Regions from separate parts of the Streptomyces sediminicola genome, predicted to be linked through region 1. Evidence: riboswitches for the same ligand, from Rfam matches in the RefSeq annotation. Region 1 holds a riboswitch; the other holds the start of a gene.
What was found. A riboswitch is a leader RNA that binds a small molecule or an ion and turns the genes downstream of it on or off. The one in region 1 is predicted to bind glycine.
Positions count from the first base shown of each region.

Region 2: linked by a shared signal. The riboswitch ahead of gcvP (aminomethyl-transferring glycine dehydrogenase) and the one ahead of gcvT (glycine cleavage system aminomethyltransferase GcvT) in region 1 are both predicted to bind glycine.

Region 1 is NZ_CP144555.1:2,110,064-2,121,387, reverse strand. It holds gene VM636_RS09115 (L-serine ammonia-lyase) at 1-1,237, opposite strand, end outside; gene glyA (serine hydroxymethyltransferase) at 1,324-2,586, opposite strand; gene gcvH (glycine cleavage system protein GcvH) at 2,602-2,979, opposite strand; gene gcvT (glycine cleavage system aminomethyltransferase GcvT) at 3,102-4,220, opposite strand; glycine riboswitch at 4,412-4,505, opposite strand; gene VM636_RS09095 (AAA family ATPase) at 4,683-5,366, shown strand; gene VM636_RS09090 (enhanced serine sensitivity protein SseB C-terminal domain-containing protein) at 5,443-6,234, shown strand; gene VM636_RS09085 (enhanced serine sensitivity protein SseB C-terminal domain-containing protein) at 6,357-7,154, shown strand; gene VM636_RS09080 (ABC transporter permease) at 7,482-8,489, shown strand; gene VM636_RS09075 (ABC transporter substrate-binding protein) at 8,560-10,362, shown strand; gene VM636_RS09070 (ABC transporter permease) at 10,510-11,324, shown strand, end outside.
Region 2 is NZ_CP144555.1:5,810,012-5,821,335, forward strand. It holds gene VM636_RS25600 (DUF881 domain-containing protein) at 1-560, shown strand, start outside; gene VM636_RS25605 (small basic family protein) at 557-889, shown strand; gene VM636_RS25610 (DUF881 domain-containing protein) at 895-1,830, shown strand; gene VM636_RS25615 (FHA domain-containing protein) at 2,246-2,782, shown strand; gene VM636_RS25620 (MerR family transcriptional regulator) at 2,823-3,560, shown strand; gene VM636_RS25625 (bifunctional nuclease family protein) at 3,645-4,118, shown strand; gene VM636_RS25630 (MerR family transcriptional regulator) at 4,307-4,987, shown strand; gene VM636_RS25635 (DNA polymerase IV) at 5,130-6,527, shown strand; gene VM636_RS25640 (PRC-barrel domain-containing protein) at 6,618-6,995, opposite strand; glycine riboswitch at 7,143-7,238, shown strand; gene gcvP (aminomethyl-transferring glycine dehydrogenase) at 7,413-10,298, shown strand; gene VM636_RS25650 (TOBE domain-containing protein) at 10,364-10,783, opposite strand; gene VM636_RS25655 (hypothetical protein) at 10,961-11,191, shown strand; gene kdpF (K(+)-transporting ATPase subunit F) at 11,188-11,286, shown strand; gene kdpA (potassium-transporting ATPase subunit KdpA) at 11,295-11,324, shown strand, end outside.

The sequences.
Region 1 (11,324 bases):
GCAGCGCCATCCGCGCGGCGGTGACGGCCTTGACCGCCGCCATGCCGTTGCGCTCGATGCACGGGATCTGGACCAGGCCGCCGACCGGGTCGCAGGTCAGGCCGAGGTTGTGCTCCATGCCGATCTCGGCCGCGTTCTCCACCTGCTCCGGCGATCCGCCCATCACCTCGGCCAGCGCGCCCGCCGCCATCGAGCAGGCGGAGCCGACCTCGCCCTGGCAGCCGACCTCGGCGCCGGAGATCGAGGCGTTCTCCTTGAAGAGCATGCCGATCGCGCCCGCGGCGAGCAGGAAGCGGACCACGCCGTCCTCGTCGGCGCCGGGCACGAAGTTCACGTAGTAGTGCAGGACCGCCGGGATGATGCCGGCCGCGCCGTTGGTCGGGGCCGTCACGACCCGGCCGCCGGCCGCGTTCTCCTCGTTGACGGCCATCGCGTAGAGGGTGATCCACTCCATCGCGAGGGCCTGGGCGTCGCCCTCCGAGCGCAGCTTGCGCGCGGTGGTGGCGGCCCGGCGGCGGACCTTCAGCCCGCCCGGCAGGATGCCCTCGCGGGACATGCCGCGGTCGACGCAGGCCCGCATCACGCCCCAGATCTCCAGCAGGCCCGCGCGGACCTCGTCCTCGTCGCGCCAGGCCCGCTCGTTCTCCATCATCAGCGCGGAGATCGACAGGCCGGTCTCCTCGGTCAGCCGCAGCAGCTCGTCCCCGGTGCGGAAGGGGTGCTTCAGCACCGTGTCGTCCAGCTTGATGCGGTCCGCGCCCACCGCCTCCTCGTCGACGACGAAACCGCCGCCCACCGAGTAGTACGTCTTCGCCAGCAGTTCCGCGCCCGCCGCGTCCCGGGCCACCAGGGTCATGCCGTTGGCGTGGTAGGGGAGCGCCTCGCGGCGGTGCAGGACCATGTCGTCGTCGAAGGAGAAGGCGATCTCGTGCTCGCCGAGCAGCCGGAGCCGCCCCGAGGAGCGGATCTCCCCGACCCGCTCGTCCGCCTTCTCCACGTCCACCGTGCGCGGCGAGTCGCCCTCCAGGCCGAGCAGCACCGCCTTCGGCGTGCCGTGACCGTGGCCGGTCGCACCGAGCGAGCCGTACAACTCGGCGCGGACCGAGGCGGCGCGCGTCAACAGCCCCTCGTGGCCGAGGCGCCGGGCGAACATGCGGGCCGCCCGCATCGGGCCGACCGTGTGGGAGCTCGACGGGCCGATGCCGATCGAGAACAGGTCGAAGACCGAGATGGCCACGGAGACTCCTCAGAACGGGGGGTGGTGCGGAGGGACGGGCACCGTGCCCGTTCGTGGCGGGCACGGTGCCGTGGGGGTACCGCGGGTTACTTGGTCAGACCCGGGTACAGGGGGTGCTTGTCGGCCAGGGCCTTCACCCGGGCCTTGAGCGCCTCTGCGTCGTACGACGGCTTCAGCGCCTCGGCGATCACGTCGGCGACCTCGGCGAAGTCCTCCGCCGTGAAGCCGCGGGTGGCCAGCGCCGGGGTGCCGATGCGCAGACCGGAGGTCACCATCGGCGGGCGCGGGTCGTCCGGCACGGCGTTGCGGTTCACCGTGATGCCGATCTCGTGCAGGCGGTCCTCGGCCTGCTGCCCGTCCAGCTCGGACTCGCGCAGGTCGACCAGGACGAGGTGCACGTCCGTGCCGCCGGACAGCACGGACACGCCCGCCGCCTTGGCGTCGTCCCGCACCAGCCGCTCGGCCAGGGCGCGGGCGCCCTCCAGCGTACGGCGCTGGCGCTCCTTGAAGTCCTCGGAGGCGGCGACCTTGAAGGCGACGGCCTTGGCGGCCACCACGTGCTCCAGCGGACCGCCCTGCTGACCGGGGAAGACCGCCGAGTTGATCTTCTTGGCGAGGTCGGCCGTGGAGAGGATCACACCGCCGCGCGGGCCGCCGAGCGTCTTGTGCGTGGTGGTCGTCACCACGTGCGCGTGCGGCACCGGGTTGGGGTGCAGTCCCGCGGCGACGAGCCCGGCGAAGTGCGCCATGTCGACCATGAGGTAGGCGCCGACCTCGTCGGCGATCCTGCGGAACGCGGCGAAGTCGAGCTGCCGCGGGTAGGCCGACCAGCCCGCCACGATCAGCTTGGGCCGGCTCTCCCGGGCCAGCCGCTCCACCTCGGCCATGTCGACCCGGCCGTCGTCGCCCACGTGGTAGGCGACCACGTCGTAGAGCTTGCCGGAGAAGTTGATCTTCATGCCGTGGGTCAGGTGCCCGCCGTGGGCGAGGTTGAGACCCATGATGGTGTCGCCGGGCTTGAGCAGCGCGAACATCGCGGCGGCGTTGGCCTGGGCGCCCGAGTGCGGCTGCACGTTGGCGTGCTCGGCGCCGAAGAGCGCCTTGACCCGGTCGATGGCGATCTGCTCGACCACGTCGACGTGCTCGCAGCCGCCGTAGTAGCGGCGGCCGGGGTAGCCCTCGGCGTACTTGTTGGTCAGGACCGAGCCCTGGGCCTCCATGACCGCGACCGGGGCGAAGTTCTCCGAGGCGATCATCTCGAGGGTGGACTGCTGGCGGTCCAGCTCGGCGTCGAGCGCGGCGGCCACGTCCGGGTCGAGCGCGTGCAGGGGCGTGTTCAGAAGCGACATGCGGTCGGTCCCTCCTCAGCCGGCGATGAACTGGGCGTACTCGTCGGCGGAGAGCAGGTCGTCCGGCTCGCCGGTGACGCGCACCTTGAAGAGCCAGCCGCCCTCGAAGGGGGCCGAGTTCACCAGCGAGGGGTCGCTGACGACGTCCTCGTTGACCTCGGTGACCTCGCCGGTGACGGGGCAGTAGAGGTCGGAGACGGACTTGGTCGACTCCAGCTCACCGCAGGTCTCGCCCGCCGTGACGGTGGAACCGGTCTCCGGGAGCTGCACGAAGACGACGTCGCCGAGCGCGTTGGCCGCGTGCTCGGTGATGCCGATCACCGACACGCCGTCCTCGGCGGCCGACAGCCACTCGTGCTCCTTGCTGTAACGCAGGTTCTGGGGGTTGCTCATGGCCTGAATTCTCCTGTATGCGGGGGAGTGCTGACGAAGGGGAGCGCCGCCGCACCGCCGGCCGGCGGCGGGGCGGGACGCGGGGACCGCGCCGCTGCTCGCGCGGGCGGCCGGGGCGGCCGCTACTTGGCGCGCGTGTAGAACGGCAGCGCCACGACCTCGTACGGCTCGTGGGAGCCCCGGATGTCGACGCCGACCCCGGGCGTGCCCGGTGCCGCGACCGCGGGGTCCACGTAGGCCATGGCGATCGGCTTGCCCAGGGTCGGGGAGGGGGCCCCGGAGGTGACCTCGCCGACCACCTCGCCGTCGCGGACCACGGCGTACCCGGCGCGCGGGACGCGGCGGCCCTCGGCGACCAGGCCGACCAGGACCCGCGGCGGGGTGCTCTCGGTGCGGGAGGCGGCCTCGGCCAGCGCCTCGCGGCCGACGAAGTCGCCCTCCTTCTCGAACTTCACCACCCGGCCGAAGCCGGCGTCGAAGGGCGTCAGGGCGGCCGACAGCTCGTGGCCGTAGAGCGGCATGCCCGCCTCCAGGCGGAGCGTGTCCCGGCAGGACAGGCCGCACGGGACCAGCCCGGCGCCCTCGCCCGCCGCGAGCAGCGCCCGCCACAGCCCCACCGCGTGCTCCGGCCGCACGAACAGCTCGAAGCCGTCCTCGCCGGTGTACCCGGTGCGCGCGATCAGCGCCGGCGCCCCGGCCACCGTGCCGGTCAGACCGGCGTAGTAGCGCAGCCCGTCCAGGTCGGCGTCGGTGAGCGGGGCGAGGACGGCCACCGCCTCGGGGCCCTGCACGGCGAGCAGCGCGTAGGCGTCCCGGTCGTCGCGGACCTCGGCGTCGAAGCCGGCCGCGCGCTCCACCAGCGCGTCCAGGACGGCCTGGGCGTTGGAGGCGTTGGCGACGACCAGGTACTCCCGCTCGCCGAGCCGGTAGACGATCAGGTCGTCCAGGATGCCGCCGTCGGGCCGGCAGATCATGGTGTAGCGGGCGCGGCCCTCCTTGACCGTGGAGATGTTGCCCACCACGGCGTGGTCGAGGAGGCGCGCGGCGTCGGGGCCGGTGACCGTGATCTCGCCCATGTGGGAGAGGTCGAAGAGGCCCGCGCGGGTGCGCACGGCCACGTGCTCGTCCCGCTCGGAGCCGTAGCGCAGCGGCATGTCCCAGCCGGCGAAGTCGGTCATCGTCGCACCCAGCGCGCGGTGCTCGGCATCGAGCGCGGTGCGGCGTGGTTCGGTACTGCTCATCGGTCGGTCGTCTCCCAGGGCGAGGGTCCCGGGCACGGCACGGGGCCGGACACGGGGGCAGGACGGGGCACATCCTCCCCATCTGTCATCGGAACCTGAGAGGTTCGCCCTGAGCACCGCGCGTCGGCGGTGCGGAGCTTGCACCTTGGGTGGGGCCCCCGGACGCCGGGCGGCCCGCTTTTCAGATGTGCCTCGCCCGCGCGGTAACGGTGCCTGAGAGATTCAAGGGAGGGACTTGCTCCTTCGGCGCCCCGGCGCGGCCGGGGACTCTCCCGCGCGGATTCAAACGGCCGGTATGCAGTTGGCGCCGCCATCATCGCATGCCCGGCCCGCTCGCGGCAGACCGTGATCTGTAACCGCCTTGTGGCACTGGGCGCACGAAATCGCGAGACCGCGGCATTACCTTCTCTTTACACTCGGCGGGGAGGACCTCGCCGACGCCCCCAGGGGAGGACGAACACGGTGGACAGGACCACGGCGTACGCGGCGGCCCGCGGCCTCGCACCGTCCCCGCGGCCCGCGGCCCCGGCCGCCCGTTCCCGCGCCCGGCGCGCGACCCCGCCCGCGCCGGCGCCCGTCGTCCGCGACCTGCGCGGCCGGGCCGGCCGGGGCCCGCGCGACCTGCTCTTCGCCCGCCACGACCTGGTGGTCGTCACCGGACTGCCCGGCGGCGGCAAGTCCACCCTCATGCGCCGCGCCGTGCCCGGCGCCCGCGTCGACTCCCAGGACACCCGCGACCGCTGGGAGCGCCGGATGCCCCGCCGCCTGCCGTACGCCCTCTACCGCCCCCTCGTCCGCCTCTCCCACTACGCCGGACTGCGCCGCGCGCTCGCCGGCGGCGGGGGACTGGTCGTGCACGACTGCGGCACCCAGACCTGGGTGCGCCGCTGGCTCGCCCGCGAGGCCCGGCGCCGCGGCGCCGCCCTGCACCTGGTCCTCCTCGACGTCGGCGCCGACGAGGCCCTGGCCGGCCAGCGCGAACGCGGACGGGGCGTCAGCCGGTACGCCTTCGCGCGCCACCGCGCCGCCACCGCCCGGCTGCTGGCCGCCGTGGCCGCCGGGAGGCCGCCGGCCGGCTGCGGCTCCGCCGTCCTCCTCGACCGCGCCGCCGCCCGCGCGTTACGGCGGATCGCGTTCGTTCGCTGACGGACCGTGTGCCTCCGCCCTCGAACGGGTTAGCCTTTCCAGCCAAGCAGCGGTACCAGGCAGGCGGTAGGCACAGATGGACATCCCGGCGGACCACTCCGCGGACTTCCCGGCGCAGGCGCACCCCCACTCCCACGGCGGTTGGCCCGGCAACGAACTGGAGGAGGTGCTGTCCGCCTCCCTCGGCGTGCCCGGCGCCGGCGGACGCATCGTCGAGGTCCTCGGCCGCAGCTTCGTCTGGGTCCCGCTGCCCAACGGGGGCGGCCCCGGCACCGGCCCCCTGGACCTGCCCGCCGTGGACCTCGACGGCCAGGCGTACGTACCGGTGTTCAGCTCCGAGGAGCAGTTCCGCCGCGTCGTCGGCGCCCACATGGCGTACACCGTCGCGCCCGCCGTGGAGTTCGCCCGCGGACTGCCCCCGCAGATCGGCATCGCCCTCAACCCGGACGGCGTCGTCGGCGCCCCGCTCCCGCCCGCCGCCGTGGCCGAGCTGTGCCGCGCCGCCGGCTCCCCGGGGGCCGGCGAGGCGGGCGGCGGCCGGGTCCGCCTCTTCGAACCCGACTGGCAGGACGACCCGGTGGACTTCCTCGCCGCCGCCTGCGCCGAGTTCGCCGCCGACGGCACCGTCCGCACCGCCCGCCGCTGCCTGGCCGCCATCGAGACCGCCGACCCCGTCATGTTCGTCGGCGTCGAACTGGCCCACTGGGAGGGCGACGCCCGGGTCCGGCCCCTGGACGCCCTCGGCCGCGCCCTGGCCGCCGCCCCGGCCCCCTGGCCGGTCAACCTGGTGCTGCTGGAGGCGGCCCAGGACCCGGTCTGCGACTGGCTGCGCGAGAACGTCCGCCCCTTCTACACCCGGGACGCCTGAGGCCGCCGCGCGGAGCCCGGCCGCCCTTCGGCGACGGGCCCCGCGCACCAGGGCCGCCGCTGTCCGGGCGGCCACATAAGCTGGTTCCATATCCGGGGCGACTTCTCGAAGGGGCGATACAGGTGAGCGCCAGCGGCACCGCGACCGGGCAGGTCGAGCACATGCTGCGCCAGGTGACCCCGGGGCGCTACGACGCCTACGAGGCACTCCTGCGCGCCCTCGCCACCCCCACCACCGGCCAGGTCTGGATGCTGCTGTGGCACGGACAGGCCGGCTCGCCCGACGCCCAGTACGGGAACATGGAGGTCGACGGCTTCGGGTACGCCCCCTGCGTCACCTCCGCCCAGGAGCTCTCCGCCAGCGGCTGGAACCGCTCGTACGAGGTGGTCGACGCCCTGGAGGCCGCCCGCGCCCTCTACCCCGACCACTACGGCCTCTGGCTCAACCCGCACGCCCCCGGCGGCGGGGTCGGCATCCCCTGGCTCGACCTGCGCCGCATCGCCTCCGGCCTGGACCGCCAGCCCGCCGGCCCGCTGCGGCTGTCCGAGCCGGCCATCGAGGTCCCCCAGTTCTACGCCCTGCTCGCGCAGAACGCCCACCGCACCCCCGCGGTCCGCGCCCTGCGCCGCGCCTGGGTGCAGCCGGCCCTCGGCGCGCCCTACCTCGCCATCGGCCTCGACGTCTACGACACCTCCCCGCCGGCCGTCGACGCCGTGCGCGGCATGATGCAGCAGTCGGTCGGCGCGGTGCCCGAGGGGCTGCCGGTCTCGACCGTCGCCATGACGGACGCCCACGACCCGGTCGCCATGTGGCTGCGGGCCAACGCCCGCCCGTTCTACGACCGCGAGGCCCACGCCGCCGCCCCCGCGCAGTCGCCCGCCGGCGGTTACGGCTACCCCCCGGCCGGGGGCCGGTTCTGATCTCGTAGAGTCCCTCGGGTCGGCCACGGAGTCCCCGAAGCCGTGAGGAGGGGAATCTTCGCGCGTAGAGGGGGTGCAACGCGTAGATATGCCCCCGATGTTCGGTTTGGATGCGTCCGGCCCCCGTTACCCACTGTCCGGATAACGGAACACCTCGAACAGCATCACGTTTGCGCATCCATTCACCGTCAAGGCTGGCAACAGATCGGCGAAGCGTTGAAGACTCCCGCAGCAGGGGGTGTTCGCCCCTGTGTACGACGGACTGATCACGCCGCCACAGCGGCAAGTGCGGGCCGGCTACCGCCGGTTGAGAGGGGTCCCTGCCAGATGACGGCACCATTGCACGAGCCGACCGCGGAAGCGGCACCGAGTGCTGCCGAGGAAGCGGCGGTGGCCGGCGCCGAGACCAAGGCGGTGCAGGGTCGCTCCCTGGGCCGGATCGCCTGGGAGCGCCTGAAACGGGACAAGCTGGCCCTCACCGGCGGCATCGTGGTGCTCTTCCTGATCGTGGTCGCGGTGCTTGCGCCCCTGATCACGTCCTGGTACGGGCAGGACCCCGACGTCTACAACGAGAGCATGATCGACCCGCTCTTCGGCACCCCCAAGGGGTCGCTGGGCGGCATCAGCGGCGACCACTGGTTCGGTGTCGAGCCGGTCAACGGCCGCGACATCTTCGCCCGCGTCGTGCACGGCGCCCGGATCTCGCTGCTCGTGGGCTTCCTGTCCGCGCTGGTGGCGGTCGTGCTCGGCACCGTGCTGGGCGTGCTGGCGGGCTTCTTCGGCGGCTGGGTCGACGCCGTCGTCAGCCGCGTCATGGACGGCCTGCTGGCCTTCCCGCAGCTCCTCTTCATCATCGCCCTGGTCTCCGTCATGCCGGACAACATGCTGGGCCTGAGCGGCACGGGCGTCCGCCTGCTGATGATGATCCTGGTCATCGGCTTCTTCGGCTGGCCCTACATCGGCCGCGTGGTGCGCGGCCAGACGCTCTCCATGCGCGAGCGGGAGTACGTCGAGGCGGCCCGGTCGCTGGGCGCCGGGCGGTTCTACATCCTCTTCAAGGAACTCCTGCCCAACCTGGTGGCACCGATCATCGTCTACACGACGATGATGATCCCCACCAACATCCTCACCGAGGCCGCACTCAGCTTCCTCGGTGTGGGCGTCAAGCCGCCCACGTCGTCCTGGGGGCAGATGCTGTCGAGCGCGATCGACTACTACAAGTCGGACCCCATGTACATGGTGATCCCGGGTGTGGCGATCTTCATCACCGTTCTTGCCTTCAATCTCTTCGGTGACGGCGTACGCGACGCGCTGGACCCGAAGGGCTCCCGCTGACCTGCCGTACCGGCATGCGACCCGTGGCACCTGCACGGGGTCTCTCATCTAATCCGGAGGAACCGAGATCGTGACTACCCAACGCACCTCAGGGCGGCGCAAGCAGGCAGCGGCCGCTGCCGCAGTGGTCGCCGCGCTGCTGACCACGGCGGCGTGCGGCGGCGGCGGAGACGACAGCAGCGGCGGTGGCTCGAAGAGCAGCGCGGCGGCGGGCTTCGACGCGGCCAACAACAAGGTCGCCCAGGCCTCCGAGGCCAAGAAGGGCGGCACGCTGAAGTTCGCCAGCTCGCAGGACGCCGACTCGTGGGACACCACGCGCGGTTACTACGGCTTCATGTGGAACTTCTCGCGCTACTACAGCCGCCAGCTCGTCACGAACAAGGTCGAGCCGGGTGCGACGGGCGCCCAGGTCACCCCCGACCTCGCCACGGGTCTCGCCGAGGTCTCCGACGACGGCAAGACCTACACGTACACCCTGCGTGACGGCATCACCTGGGAGGACGGCGAGCCGATCACCTCCAAGGACGTCAAGTACGGCATCGAGCGGGTCTGGGCCCAGGACGTGCTGTCGGGCGGTCCGACGTACCTGAAGGAGGTGCTCGACCCCAAGGGCGAGTACCAGGGTCCGTACAAGGACAAGGACAAGGAAAAGCTCGGTCTCAAGGCCATCGAGACCCCGGACGACAAGACCATCGTCTTCAAGCTGCCGCAGGCCAACTCGGACTTCGAGTCGATGCTGGCGCTGACCTCGGCCTCCCCGGTCCGCCAGGACAAGGACACCAAGTCCAAGTACGGCCTGCGTCCGTTCTCCTCGGGCCCGTACAAGTTCGAGTCCTACAGCCCGGGCAAGGACCTCGTCCTGGTCCGCAACACGGAGTGGAAGCAGGACTCCGACCCGGTCCGCAAGGCGTACCCGGACAAGATCACGATCAAGTTCTTCTCCAACGCCAACGACCTGGACGCCCGCCTGATCGCCGGCGACTACGACCTGGACCTGGCCCAGACCGGCCTGTCCCCGCAGGGCCGCACCACCGCCCTGCAGGAGCACAAGGGCAACCTGGACAACCCGATCTCGGGTTACATCCGCTACGCGTCCTTCCCGCAGAACGTCAAGCCGTTCGACAACATCCACTGCCGCAAGGCCGTGATCTACGGCGCCGACCACGTCTCGCTGCAGACCGCGCGCGGCGGCCCGGTCGCCGGTGGCGACATCGGCACCAACATGCTGCCGCCGGCCGTCCCGGGCTCCGAGGGCCAGAAGTACGACCCGTACGACATCGCCGGTGCCAACAAGAACGGCAACGTCGAGAAGGCCAAGGAAGAGCTGAAGGCCTGCGGCAAGCCGAACGGCTTCAAGACCACCATCGCGGTCCGCAACAACAAGCCGGTCGAGGTCGCCACCGCCGAGTCGATGCAGGCGTCGCTCAAGAAGGTCGGCATCGACGTCGAGATCTCGCAGTACGACGGCTCGCAGTACGCCAGCGTCATCGGCAGCCCCGCCAACGTGGAGAAGAAGGGCTACGGCATCATCATCATGGGCTGGGGCCCGGACTTCCCGTCCGTCCAGGGCTACGGTCTGCCGCTGTGGCACAGCGACTACATCCTCGACAGCGCCAACAACAACTTCGCGCTGATCAAGGACAAGAAGATCGACGGTCTCTTCGCCGACTACGTCACCACCCTGGACGACGAGGGCAAGGCCAAGATCGCCACGGAGATCAACCACAAGGTCATGGAGGGCGGTTACTACCTGCCCTTCGTCTTCGAGAAGTTCCTCAACTGGCGCGGCAGCCGACTGGCGAACGTGTACACGACCGACGCTTACAGCGGTATGTACGACTTCGTCAACCTCGGCCTGAAGTCCACGAAGTAACCGGTCCACCCGCCGTACGGCACGAAAGGCAGGTGAAGGCCGGCGCGGCGTGATGGCGGGCCGCCGGAAGACCAGTCCCCCCACCGCTCACAAGGCGTGGGGGGAACTCCCCTCCGGCGGCCCGCGGTCCGCGGCGGGCCGTAAGCTGTGCTCGCTTACCTCATCAGGCGGCTGTTCGCCGCCGCAGTGATGCTCGTGGTCATCATCCTGGTGGTCTTCGGCATCTTCTTCCTCGTCCCCAAGTGGGCGGGCGTCGACATCGCCACGAGCTTCGTGGGCAAGCAGGCCGACCCCGCGGCCGTCGAGGGCGTGCGGCAGAAGCTGGGTCTGAGCGACCCGGTCTTCGTACAGGCGTGGGAGTTCTTCAAGGGGATCTTCCTCGGCCGTACCTACGCCGCCGGAGGCGACGTCACCGAGTGTGCCGCGCCCTGCTTCGGCTACTCCTTCCGTACCGAGCAGGCCGTCTGGCCGGTGCTGACCGAGCGTTTCCCGGTGACCCTGGGTCTCGCGCTCGGCGCCGCCGTGCTGTGGCTGATCTTCGGCCTCGCCGCGGGCGTGCTCTCCGCGCTCAAGCGGGGCAGCCTGTGGGACCGGGGCGCCATGGTCGTCGCCCTGGCGGGTGTCTCCCTCCCCATCTACTTCACCGGTCTGCTGAGCCTGGCGATCTTCTCCTACGGACTGGGCTGGCTCAACGGCGAGTTCGTCCCGCTGGAGACCAGTCTCACCGGCTGGCTCGGCGGCATGATCCTGCCCTGGATCACCCTGGCCTTCCTGTACGCCGCGATGTACGCCCGGATCACCCGGGCCACGATGATGGAGATCCTCGGCGAGGACTACATCCGCACCGCCCGTGCCAAGGGCCTCCGCGAGCAGGTCGTCATCCGCAAGCACGCCATGCGTTCCACGCTGACGCCGCTGCTGACCATGCTCGGCATGGACCTCGGCGCCCTCATGGGCGGCGC
Region 2 (11,324 bases), 3.7 Mb from region 1:
ACGAACTCCGCGACGACGTCGACGCGCGTCGGCGCGAGGCGCTGGAGAAGAGCGGCGACAGCGACGGCTCCGACCTGGTCGGCGTGCTCGCGGGCGCCGTCGCGGTGCACGGGCCCGGGGTGAAACTGGTCGTCGACGACGCCAAGGACGCCACGGGCGGCGACGGACGGCCGCGCGGCACCTCCGGTTTCGCCGACACCGGCCGGGTCCGCGACCGCGACATGCAGCGCGTGGTCAACGGCCTGTGGGAGTCGGGGGCGGAGGCGATCTCCATCAACGGGCAGCGGCTGACGGCGCTGTCCGCGATCAGGGCCGCGGGAGACGCGATACTGGTCGACAACAGGCCGCTGGTGCCGCCGTACACGGTGCTCGCGGTGGGGGACGGCAGGCAACTCGCCACAGCCTTCCAGGACAGCGCCGACGGGCTGTACCTGCACGCGCTGCAGGAGAACTACGGCATCCGCACCGCCTTGTCGCAGGCGGGTGACCTCCGGCTGCCCGCCGCACCGAGCGTGATCGTACGAACCGCACAGCCGATAACCGAGAAGGGCACATCGTGATCGCCGTACTGGGCCTCGTCGTGGGAGTCGTGGCCGGCCTGTTGGTCCAGCCCGAGGTGCCGGCGGCCGTCGAGCCGTACCTGCCGATCGCCGTCGTGGCGGCGCTCGACGCGGTCTTCGGCGGACTGCGGGCCATGCTCGACGGCATCTTCGACGACAAGGTCTTCGTGGTGTCGTTCCTGTCCAACGTGGTGGTCGCCGCGCTGATCGTGTTCCTCGGCGACAAGCTGGGCGTGGGCGCCCAGCTCTCCACCGGCGTCGTGGTCGTGCTGGGCATCCGCATCTTCTCCAACGCCGCGGCGATCCGCCGGCACGTCTTCCGGGCGTGAGGCCGATGAGCGACCACGACGAGCGGCCCGCCGACCGCCTCCGCCAGGCCCTGCCCGACGAGGTGCCGCCCACCGACGCGCCCGGGAAGAACGGCCCGCCCGGAAAGGACGGCCCGGCGGGGAAGGACGAGCAGCCCGCCGCACCGGGGGAGGGCGCCCCCAAGGAGCCCACCGCGGCCCCGGACGCCCTGTCACCGGCCCCGGAGCCCCCGGCTCCGCTGACCGGCCGGGAGCGCCTGGTGAACGGCCTGTGGCCGCCCCGCGTCACCCGGGCCCAACTCATCGTCGCCCTGCTCCTGTTCGGCCTCGGCTTCGGGCTGGCCGTCCAGGTGGCGTCCAACAGCGGCGGCGGCAGCGCGCTGCGCGGCGCCCGCCAGGAGGATCTGGTCCGTATCCTCGATGAACTCGACGACCGCACCGAGCGTCTGGAGGATGAGAGGCGGGGCCTGGAGAAGCAGCGCGAGGAGTTGGAGAACAGCTCCGACCAGGCCGAGGAGGCCCGCAGGCAGACGCTGGAGAAGGAGCGTCAACTCGGCATCCTCGCGGGCACGGTGGCCGCGCAGGGGCCCGGCATCACGATGACGATCGAGGACACGAAGGGGACGGTCGAGGCGGACATGCTGCTCGACGCGGTCCAGGAGCTGCGCGCGGCGGGTGCCGAGGCGATCCAGGTGAACGGCGTGCGGATCGTGGCCGGCACGTATCTGACGGAATCGGGCAAGAGTGTGAGTGTCGACGGGAACAAGATCAACGCGCCCTATCGTTTCCTGGTCATCGGCAAGCCGCAGGACCTGGAACCGGCACTCAACATCCCTGGGGGCGTCGTGCAGACTCTCGAAAAGGAACAGGCCACCGTTACTGTGGAGCGGTCGAGCAAGATCATTGTGGACGCCTTGCGAGCGGCGAAGCGGCCTGACTACGCTCGGTCGTCCTCGCGGTGAACCGGTGGTGCATGCGCGGCGACCGGCGAGGGCATGAGGTTGCGGGGGGTCGGCGCACCGATTGGGTGGTGCGTGGTGGAAACTGTCTGGTGGAGACGGACGTTGTGAAGGTGTCCGGGTCGACCAGTACGTTCGGTAAGGGTTCGTCCTGCCCCACGGGCGGGTCTGTTTCGGTCAAGGGGAATCGCCCGTGAAGTTGTTTGCGAAGTTGTTCGGCAAGAGCCCGCGAGAGGGCCGCGACAACGCCACTGCCCGCCACCGCGCGGAGCAGCCCGAGGCGGAAGGCCAGCGTCCGCTGTTCCGGGACCAGGTGGCTGGTCCGGGCGGTGACACTTCGGGCGGCCAGGGCGCGGCGTCCGTTGACCCCGCGCAGTCCGGAGGCATAGGTTTCGGGCAATCGCGGCAGGAGGACTCCATGTCGGCCCTGGTCTGTACGAGGTGCGGAAACCGCAACGGGGAGAACAGCCGCTTCTGCTCCCACTGCGGCGCTCCGCTGCGTGGCGGGGCGGCTGCGGAGCGTTCCTCCGAGACGACGTCCACGATCTCCATCTCCGGCCTGGAGGCGTACGACGCCGAGGTCACCGGGCAGACGGCGATGCCGTCCCTGTCGCCCGAGGCGCAGGCGGCCGTCGACGCGCTGCCGCTGGGCTCCGCCCTCCTCGTGGTGCGCCGCGGTCCGAACTCGGGCAGCCGCTTCCTGCTGGACGGTGAGCTGACCACCGCGGGACGCCATCCGCAGAGCGACATCTTCCTGGACGACGTGACGGTCTCGCGCCGGCACGTGGAGTTCCGCCGCGGCGCGGACGGCTCGTTCACGGTGGCCGACGTCGGCAGCCTGAACGGGACGTACGTCAACCGGGAGCGGATCGACCAGGTCGCGCTGTCGAACGGCGACGAGGTGCAGATCGGCAAGTACCGGCTGGTCTTCTACGCGAGCCAGCGGGGCTACTGACTCTCCCCCGGACCCGGTCCGGGGGAACCAGGGAAGGTCCATGCTTCAAACACCGAGCGGTGGTGCCGGACACGGCACCACCGCCGCGGACAGTGGGCTGATGAGCATCGGCACGGTGCTGCACGCGCTGCGCGACGAGTTTCCCGACATCACCATCTCCAAGATCCGTTTCCTGGAGTCGGAGGGGCTCGTCGAGCCGCGGCGGACCCCTGCCGGGTACCGCAAGTTCAGCGCGCGCGACGTCGAGCGGCTCGGCCAGGTGCTGCGCATACAGCGGGACCACTACCTGCCGCTCAAGGCGATCCGGGAGCACCTGGACGCCGTGGAGCGCGGCGAGGCGGTGCGCCTGCCGTCCCTGGGCCGGCAGCGGGACGGTGAGTCCCCCGAGGCGCCCGACGAGGGGCCGACGGCCGCCCGTATCGGCCGTGACGAGCTGCTGGCCGCCGCCGGGATCGACAGCGGCGACCTGGAGGAGTGGGAGTCCTACGGGCTCATCGCCCCGCTGCCCGACGGGGCCTACGACGCCGAGGCGGTCACCGTGGCCGCGCTCGTGACGGAACTGGGGCGGTTCGGGATCGAGCCGCGCCACCTGCGGGTGATGAAGGCCGCCGCCGACCGGGAGGCCGGTCTGGTGGAGCAGGTGGTGGCCCCGCTCAGGCGCCACCGCAACCCGCAGACCAGGGCGCATGCCGAGGAGCGCACCAACGAGCTGGCGGGACTGACGGTGCGGCTGCACGCGGCGCTGGTGCGGACCGCCCTCGGGGTGCGCCTGCCCTGAACCCGCCGGGTCCCGGCCCGGATCTCTCCCACCCGTGCCCGGCCCGACTACCCAAAGGTCCCGGGCACGGCCTAGGGTTGCTGTGTGAACGAGCTCGATGTCGTAGGTGTCCGGGTCGAGATGCCCTCCAACCAACCGATCGTGCTGCTGCGCGAGGTGGGAGGCGACCGTTACCTTCCCATCTGGATCGGACCGGGGGAGGCGACGGCGATCGCCTTCGCCCAGCAGGGCATGGCTCCGGCGCGGCCGCTGACCCACGACCTGTTCAAGGACGTGCTGGAAGCCGTCGGCCAGGAGCTCACGGAAGTACGCATCACGGACCTGCGTGAGGGGGTCTTCTACGCCGAGCTGGTCTTCGCGAGCGGAGTCGAGGTGAGCGCCCGGCCGTCCGACGCCATAGCGCTCGCCCTGCGCACCGGAACGCCGATCTACGGCAGCGACGAGGTGCTCGACGACGCCGGGATCGCCATTCCGGACGAGCAGGAGGACGAAGTGGAGAAGTTCCGCGAGTTCCTCGACCAGATCTCGCCCGAGGACTTCGGCACCAGCAATCAGTGACCCGCGGGCCGCCTCCGGGCGGCCCCACAACCGGCCTCCGGGCACATTCGGCTAGCCTTTCCCCGCGGTGGGTCACGCGAAACCACTCGAAGGGTGATTATCACTCGGCGTGCCGAGTGTGGCGATCGTTGACGCACCCTTGGTGACTGCCTACCGTCGAGGAGGCAGGGTCAAGGACGGAGGTCGGCGTGAGGATCAGCGGCGACGGTACGGCTGGGGATGGCGCCGGCGGCCTCGGGGCGGGCGGACCGTACCCGCCACCGGGGGCCAGGCTCCGGCCGGGCGGGGGACACACCCCGCACGGCGGCAGGGCCGATCACGCTCCGCAGCGACCGACGGCCGTGCCCAGCGGCGGAGGAGCGACGGCCATGGCGACCGAGCAGATCGGCTACCGCGGGCCGACGGCGTGCGCCGCGGCCGGCATCACCTACCGGCAGCTCGACTACTGGGCCCGCACCGGGCTCGTGGAGCCCAGCGTGCGGCCCGCGCACGGCTCCGGCACCCAGCGCCTCTACAGCTTCCGCGACGTCGTCGTCCTGAAGATCGTCAAGCGGTTCCTCGACACCGGCGTCTCCCTCCAGAACATCCGGACCACCGTCCGTCACCTGCGGGAGCGGGGCTTTCGCGACCTGGAGCGGATGACGCTGATGAGCGACGGTGCCACGGTCTACGAGTGCACCTCGCCCGACGAGGTCCACGCCCTGCTCCAGGGCGGCCAGGGCATCTTCGGCATCGCCGTCGGCGTGGTCTGGCGCGACGTCGAGGGCGCCCTGTCGCAGCTCCACGGGGAGCGCATCGACACGGGGGAGACCCTCGTCGGGCACAATCCCGCCGACGAGCTGGCCCGCCGCCGGAACAGGGCGGTCTGAGGCCCCTGGGCGGCCCTGCGGGTCCCGGGCGGCACGACGGCGGCACCCTTGGCCGGGCCGGGGGCCCGCGGGCCTGAGCGCGCGGGCCGGGGGCCCGCGGGCCTGAGCGCCGTTGTCGGTGCCGTAGGGCAGCATCGGACCCGTGAGAGCCGCGCCCACGATCCTGCACCTGGACATGGATGCCTTCTTCGCCTCGGTGGAGCAGGCGTCGAAGCCGAGTCTGCGCGGGAAGGCCGTCGTCGTGGGCGGGCTCGGGCCGCGGGGCGTGGTCGCCACCGCCTCCTACGAGGCCCGTGTCTTCGGCGTGCGCTCCGCGATGCCCATGGGCCAGGCCCGCCGGCTCGCCCCGCACGCCGCCTACCTGGTGCCCCGCTTCGGGCTGTACCGGTCGATCAGCGAGCAGGTGATGGGGTTGCTGCGGGCGCTGTCGCCGCTGGTGGAGCCGTTGAGCCTGGACGAGGCGTTCGTGGACCTGGAGGCCGGCGGGGCCGCCTGGGACGCCGCCTCGGCGCGGGAGGCGGGGGCGCGGCTGCGGGCCGGCATCCGGCAGGCCACCGGGCTGACCGGCTCGGTGGGGCTGGCCGCCTCCAAGATGCTCGCCAAGATCGCCTCCGAGGAGGCCAAGCCCGACGGACTGGTGCTGATCGAGCCGGGCACCGAGCGGGACCTGCTGGCGCCCATGCCGGTGCGCACCCTGCCGGGCGTCGGGCCGGCCACCGGCGACCACCTGCGGCGGGCGGGCATCACCACCGTCGGCGAGATCGCCGAGGCGGGCGAGGACGAACTGGTGCGGCTGGTCGGCAAGGCCCACGGGCACGGCCTGTACGCGATGGCGCTGGCCCACGACGAGCGGCCGGTGGTCGCCGAGCGGGAGACCAAGTCGGTCTCGGTCGAGGACACCTACGACGTCGACATCCACGACCGGGTGCGGGTCGGGGTGGAGGTGCGCGGGCTGGCCGACCGGTGCGTGCGGCGGCTGCGCGAGGCCGGGCTGTCCGGGCGGACCATCGTCCTCAAGGTCCGCCGCTACGACTTCTCGACGCTGACCCGCTCCGAGACGCTGCGCGGGCCCACGGACGACCCCGCCGTGGTCCGGGAGGCCGCGGGGCGGCTGCTGGACACGGTGGACACCACGGGCGGGGTGCGGCTGCTCGGGGTCGGCGTCAGCGGTCTCGCCCACTACACGCAGGAGGACCTGTTCGCGCAGGCGGCGGGCGAGCGTGCCGACGAACCGGCCGCCGAGCCGGCAGAGCCCACCGGGCCGGCCGAGCCCGCGGGGCGGCCGGACGGGCGCCGGTGGCCGTCGGGGCACGATCTGCGGCACGCGCGGTACGGGCACGGCTGGGCGCAGGGCAGTGGGCTGGGCCGGGTCACGGTGCGGTTCGAGACGCCGTACTCCGGACCGGGCCGGGTGCGGACCTTCCCGGTGGACGATCCGGAGCTGGAGCCGGCGGAGCCGCTGCCGCTGGTCCCGCCCGGCAAAGGCGGAGGCGAGGGCGGAGGCGAGGGCGGGGGCGGCCCCGAGGCGACGGGCGCGTGACCGGCCGTGGGGGACGTCCGCCGGTGTGCGGCCTCTCCCGGGTCACCGGCCGGCTCCCGGCCCTGCGTGCCGTGCCCGCCCCGGGCCGGGTCAGGTGTCCTCGCTGCCCCGGCCGGCCAGGTTGCCGAAGTCGCGGTCCGGCGGCGGGGGAGGGGCGGCCACGTCGAGGCCGTAGTGGTGGTAGAGCTGGAGCTCCTGCTCCGGGGAGAGGTGGCGGCCGACGCCGAAGTCGGGGGCCTCCTTGACCAGGGCCCGGTCGAAGGGCACGCGCAGGGTGCCGTCCACGAGTTCGCTGGGCTCCAGGGGCACGAAGGCGTCTCGGCCGAAGAGCCCGGTCCGTATGGCGGCCCACTCGGGGATGCCGGTGGCGTCGTCGAGATAGACCTCGTCGATGGTGCCGATCTTGGTGCCGTTGCGGTCGAACGCCTTGCGGCCGATCAGGTTGCGCGGGTCGATGTCGGTACGCACGGGCCCTCCACTGGGTCGCACAGCATCCGGCGAAATCATCCGTAGCTCCTACGAAAGGGCACATTGGGGCGCACGGCCACTCGAAGCCCGGGATGTCCGCGGACCGGACCGGCCACCGGCCTCGCTGGTAGGCTGGCAAACGGCTGACGACCCCGTGCGGGAGAGTCCTCCGGGGGTCTCCGGAGGCGCCGAAGGAGCAACTCCTCCCCGGAATCTCTCAGGCTCACGTACCGCACGGACGAGGTCACTCTGGAAAGCAGGGCGGGTGTCGACGGCTTCCGCTCTCACCGACGGTGAAAGCCGGCGCCTCCGGGCGGCCCGGTGAAGCTCTCAGGTCGAGATGACAGAGGGGGAGGCCGTCCGGGCACCCGCGCCGTGGTGCCCCTCGAAGGTCGCGCAGACCAGGAGGCCCCCGCCATGACCGTCCCCCGCACGCCGCTCTCCGCGCTCGAAGCGGCCATGCCCTTCGCACAACGCCACATCGGACCCGACGCCGAGGCGCGGGCCAAGATGCTCGCCCAGGTCGGTTACGGATCGCTCGACGAACTGACGGCCGCCGCGGTCCCCGACGTGATCAAGAACGCCGACGCGCTGGACCTGCCGGACGCGCGCTCCGAGGCCGAGGTGCTGGCCGAGCTGCGCTCCCTGGCCGACCGCAACGAGGTCCTCCACTCGATGATCGGCCTCGGCTACCACGGGACCTTCACCCCGCCGGTCATCCTGCGCAACATCATGGAGAACCCGGCCTGGTACACCGCGTACACCCCGTACCAGCCCGAGATCTCCCAGGGCCGGCTGGAGGCCCTGCTCAACTTCCAGACCACGGTCGCCGACCTCACCGGGCTGCCGACCTCCGGCGCCTCGCTGCTCGACGAGGGCACCGCCGCCGCCGAGGCCATGGCCCTGTCCCGGCGCATGGGCAAGAACAAGAAGGGCCTGTTCCTCGTCGACGCGGACGCCCTGCCGCAGACCGTCGCCGTGATCCGCACCCGCGCCGAACCGACCGGTGTCGAGGTCGTCGTCGCCGACCTGAGCGAGGGCATCCCGGCCGAGGTCGCCGAGCGCGAGATCAACGGCGTGCTGATCCAGTACCCGGGCGCCTCCGGAGCCGTGCGGGACATCCGGCCGGTGATCGAGCAGGCCCACGGGCTCGGCGCCCTCGTCACCGTCGCCGCCGACCTGCTCGCCCTCACCCTGATCACCTCGCCCGGCGAGCTGGGCGCCGACATCGCCGTCGGCACCACGCAGCGCTTCGGCGTGCCGATGGGCTTCGGCGGACCGCACGCCGGCTACATGGCCGTGCGCGAGCGGTTCGCGCGCAGTCTGCCCGGCCGCCTCGTGGGCGTCTCCGTCGACGCCGACGGCAACCGCGCCTACCGCCTCGCGCTCCAGACCCGCGAGCAGCACATCCGCCGCGAGAAGGCCACCAGCAACATCTGCACCGCGCAGGTGCTCCTGGCCGTCATGGCCGGCATGTACGCCGTCTACCACGGTCCCGACGGGCTGCGGACCATCGCCCTGCGCACCCACCGCCACGCCCGCCTCCTCGCCGCGGGCCTCGCCGCGGGCGGTGTCGAGATCGTGCACGGCGCCTACTTCGACACGGTGACCGCCCGGGTGCCCGGCCGCGCCGCCGAGATCGTCGCCGCCGCCCGCGAGAACGGCATCAACCTGCGGTTCGTCGACGCCGACCACGTCTCGGCCGCCTGCGACGAGACCACCGGCCGCGCCCAGGTCGGCGGCGTCTGGCACGCCTTCGGCGTCGAGGCCGACATCGACGCGCTGGACGCCTCGACCGAGGACGCCCTGCCCGCGGCGCTGCTGCGCACCGACGAGTACCTGGCGCACCCCGTCTTCCACCAGCACCGTTCCGAGACCGCGATGCTGCGCTACCTGCGCCGCCTCGCCGACCGCGACTACGCGCTGGACCGCGGCATGATCCCGCTCGGCTCGTGCACGATGAAGCTGAACGCCACCACCGAGATGGAGCCGGTGACCTGGTCCGAGTTCGGCGGCCTGCACCCCTTCGCGCCGGCCGACCAGGCGCAGGGCTACCTCACCCTGATCCGGGAGCTGGAGGAGCGGCTGGCCGAGGTGACCGGGTACGACCGGGTCTCGCTCCAGCCGAACGCCGGCTCGCAGGGCGAGTTCGCCGGACTGCTCGCCGTCCGCGGCTACCACCGCGCCAACGGGGACGAACAGCGCACCGTCTGCCTCATCCCGTCCTCCGCGCACGGCACCAACGCGGCCAGCGCGGTCATGGCCGGCATGAAGGTCGTCGTCGTCAAGACCGCCGAGGACGGCGAGGTCGACGTCGACGACCTGCGCGCCAAGATCGAGCAGTACCGCGACGAGCTGGCCGTGCTGATGATCACCTACCCGTCGACGCACGGCGTCTTCGAGGAGCACGTCGCCGACATCTGCGCCCAGGTGCACGAGGCGGGCGGCCAGGTCTACGTGGACGGCGCCAACCTCAACGCGCTGGTCGGCCTCGCCAAGCCCGGCCACTTCGGCGGCGACGTCTCGCACCTGAACCTGCACAAGACCTTCTGCATCCCGCACGGCGGCGGCGGCCCCGGCGTCGGCCCGGTGGCCGTGCGCGAGCACCTGGCGCCGTACCTGCCCAACCACCCGCTGCAGCCCGGCGCCGGCCCGAGCACGGGCGTGGGTCCGGTCTCCGCGGCCCCGTGGGGCTCGGCGGGCATCCTGCCGATCTCCTGGTCGTACGTCCGGCTCATGGGTGGCGAGGGACTCAAGCGGGCCACGCAGGTGGCCGTGCTCTCCGCCAACTACATCGCCAAGCGCCTGGAGCCGCACTACCCGGTCCTCTACACCGGCCCCGGCGGCCTCGTCGCCCACGAGTGCATCATCGACCTGCGCCCGCTGACCAAGGCCACCGGCGTCAGCGTCGACGACGTCGCCAAGCGGCTGATCGACTACGGCTTCCACGCGCCGACCATGTCGTTCCCGGTGGCGGGGACGCTGATGATCGAGCCGACCGAGTCCGAGGACCTGGCCGAGCTCGACCGGTTCTGCGACGCCATGATCGCCATCCGGGCCGAGATCGAGAAGACCGGCTCCGGGGAGTGGCCCGCCGACGACAACCCGCTGCGCCACGCGCCGCACACGGCCGCCGCGCTGGCCGGCGACTGGGAGCACGCGTACACCCGTGAGGAGGCCGTCTTCCCGGCCGGGACGCCGACCGCCGACAAGTACTGGCCGCCGGTGCGCCGGATCGACCAGGCCTTCGGCGACCGCAACCTGGTCTGCTCCTGCCCGCCGCTGGACGCCTACGAGGACTGACCCGGGAGGGCCCGGACGGAGGGGCCCCGCCCGGCCGCGCGACGGCCGGGCGGGGCCCCTCGCCGTCAGCCGGTCGCCAGCGACACCTCGGTCGACTTGATCAGCGCCACGACCGGCACCCCGGCCGACAGCCCCAGTTCCTCCACCGCCTCCCGGGTGATCACGGCGGTGAGTGCCGCGCCCTGGGCGTCGACCTTGACGGAGGCCATCGCGGTGCCCGCGGTGACGCCGGTGACCGTGCCCGGGAGCAGGTTGCGGATGGAGAGGCCGTCGACCGGGGCGGTGGCCAGGGAGACCTCGGTCGACTTGACCAGGGCGCGCACGGCCGAGCCGGGGACCAGGCCCAGCCCCTCCACGGACTCCCGGGTGATCGCCGCGGTGAGTTCCTGGCCGCCGGCCAGGCGGACGCGGACCGTCGCCATGGCCTCGCCGGGGAGGACGGCGGTGACGGTGCCGGGGAGCTGGTTGCGGATGCTCAGGCTCATGAGGGCGCCTCACTGACGAGTCGATTCGTGTGATATGTCCGTAAAGTGTGCTCACCGTAACCCGGGGGACGCGTGCCTCCCGGGACGTGCGGGCCCGCGTCGCCACAGGGCGCGGACCGGGGGCTCACGGCCCGGCCGCGCGCCCGCCGCGGGCGTCACCCGCGCGCCCTCCCCGTCGTGGCGCACCCGGCCCGGCGCCGTCAGAGCGGTATCAAGGGCGGACGGGCCGCCGTAAGGGACACATCAACGGCGGCCGTTCCCGGTCCGGCAGCGGATTTCCTCGGACCGTACGCCCGACCCGCCGACCCGACCCGGGAGCGCACGATGGCCGACGCGGCCTATCTCACCGTCACGATCGCGGTCTTCGCGCTCGTGGCCCTCGTCGCCCGCGGGGTGACGAAACTGTGACCGCCCAGACCGTCGAGAACATCGTCGGCCTCGTCGCCGCCGTCGCCCTGCTGGGCTACCTCGTCCTCGCCCTGATCTTCCCGGAGAGGTTCTGAGCGCCGCGATGGGTCCCGTCACCGCCGGCGTCCTCCAG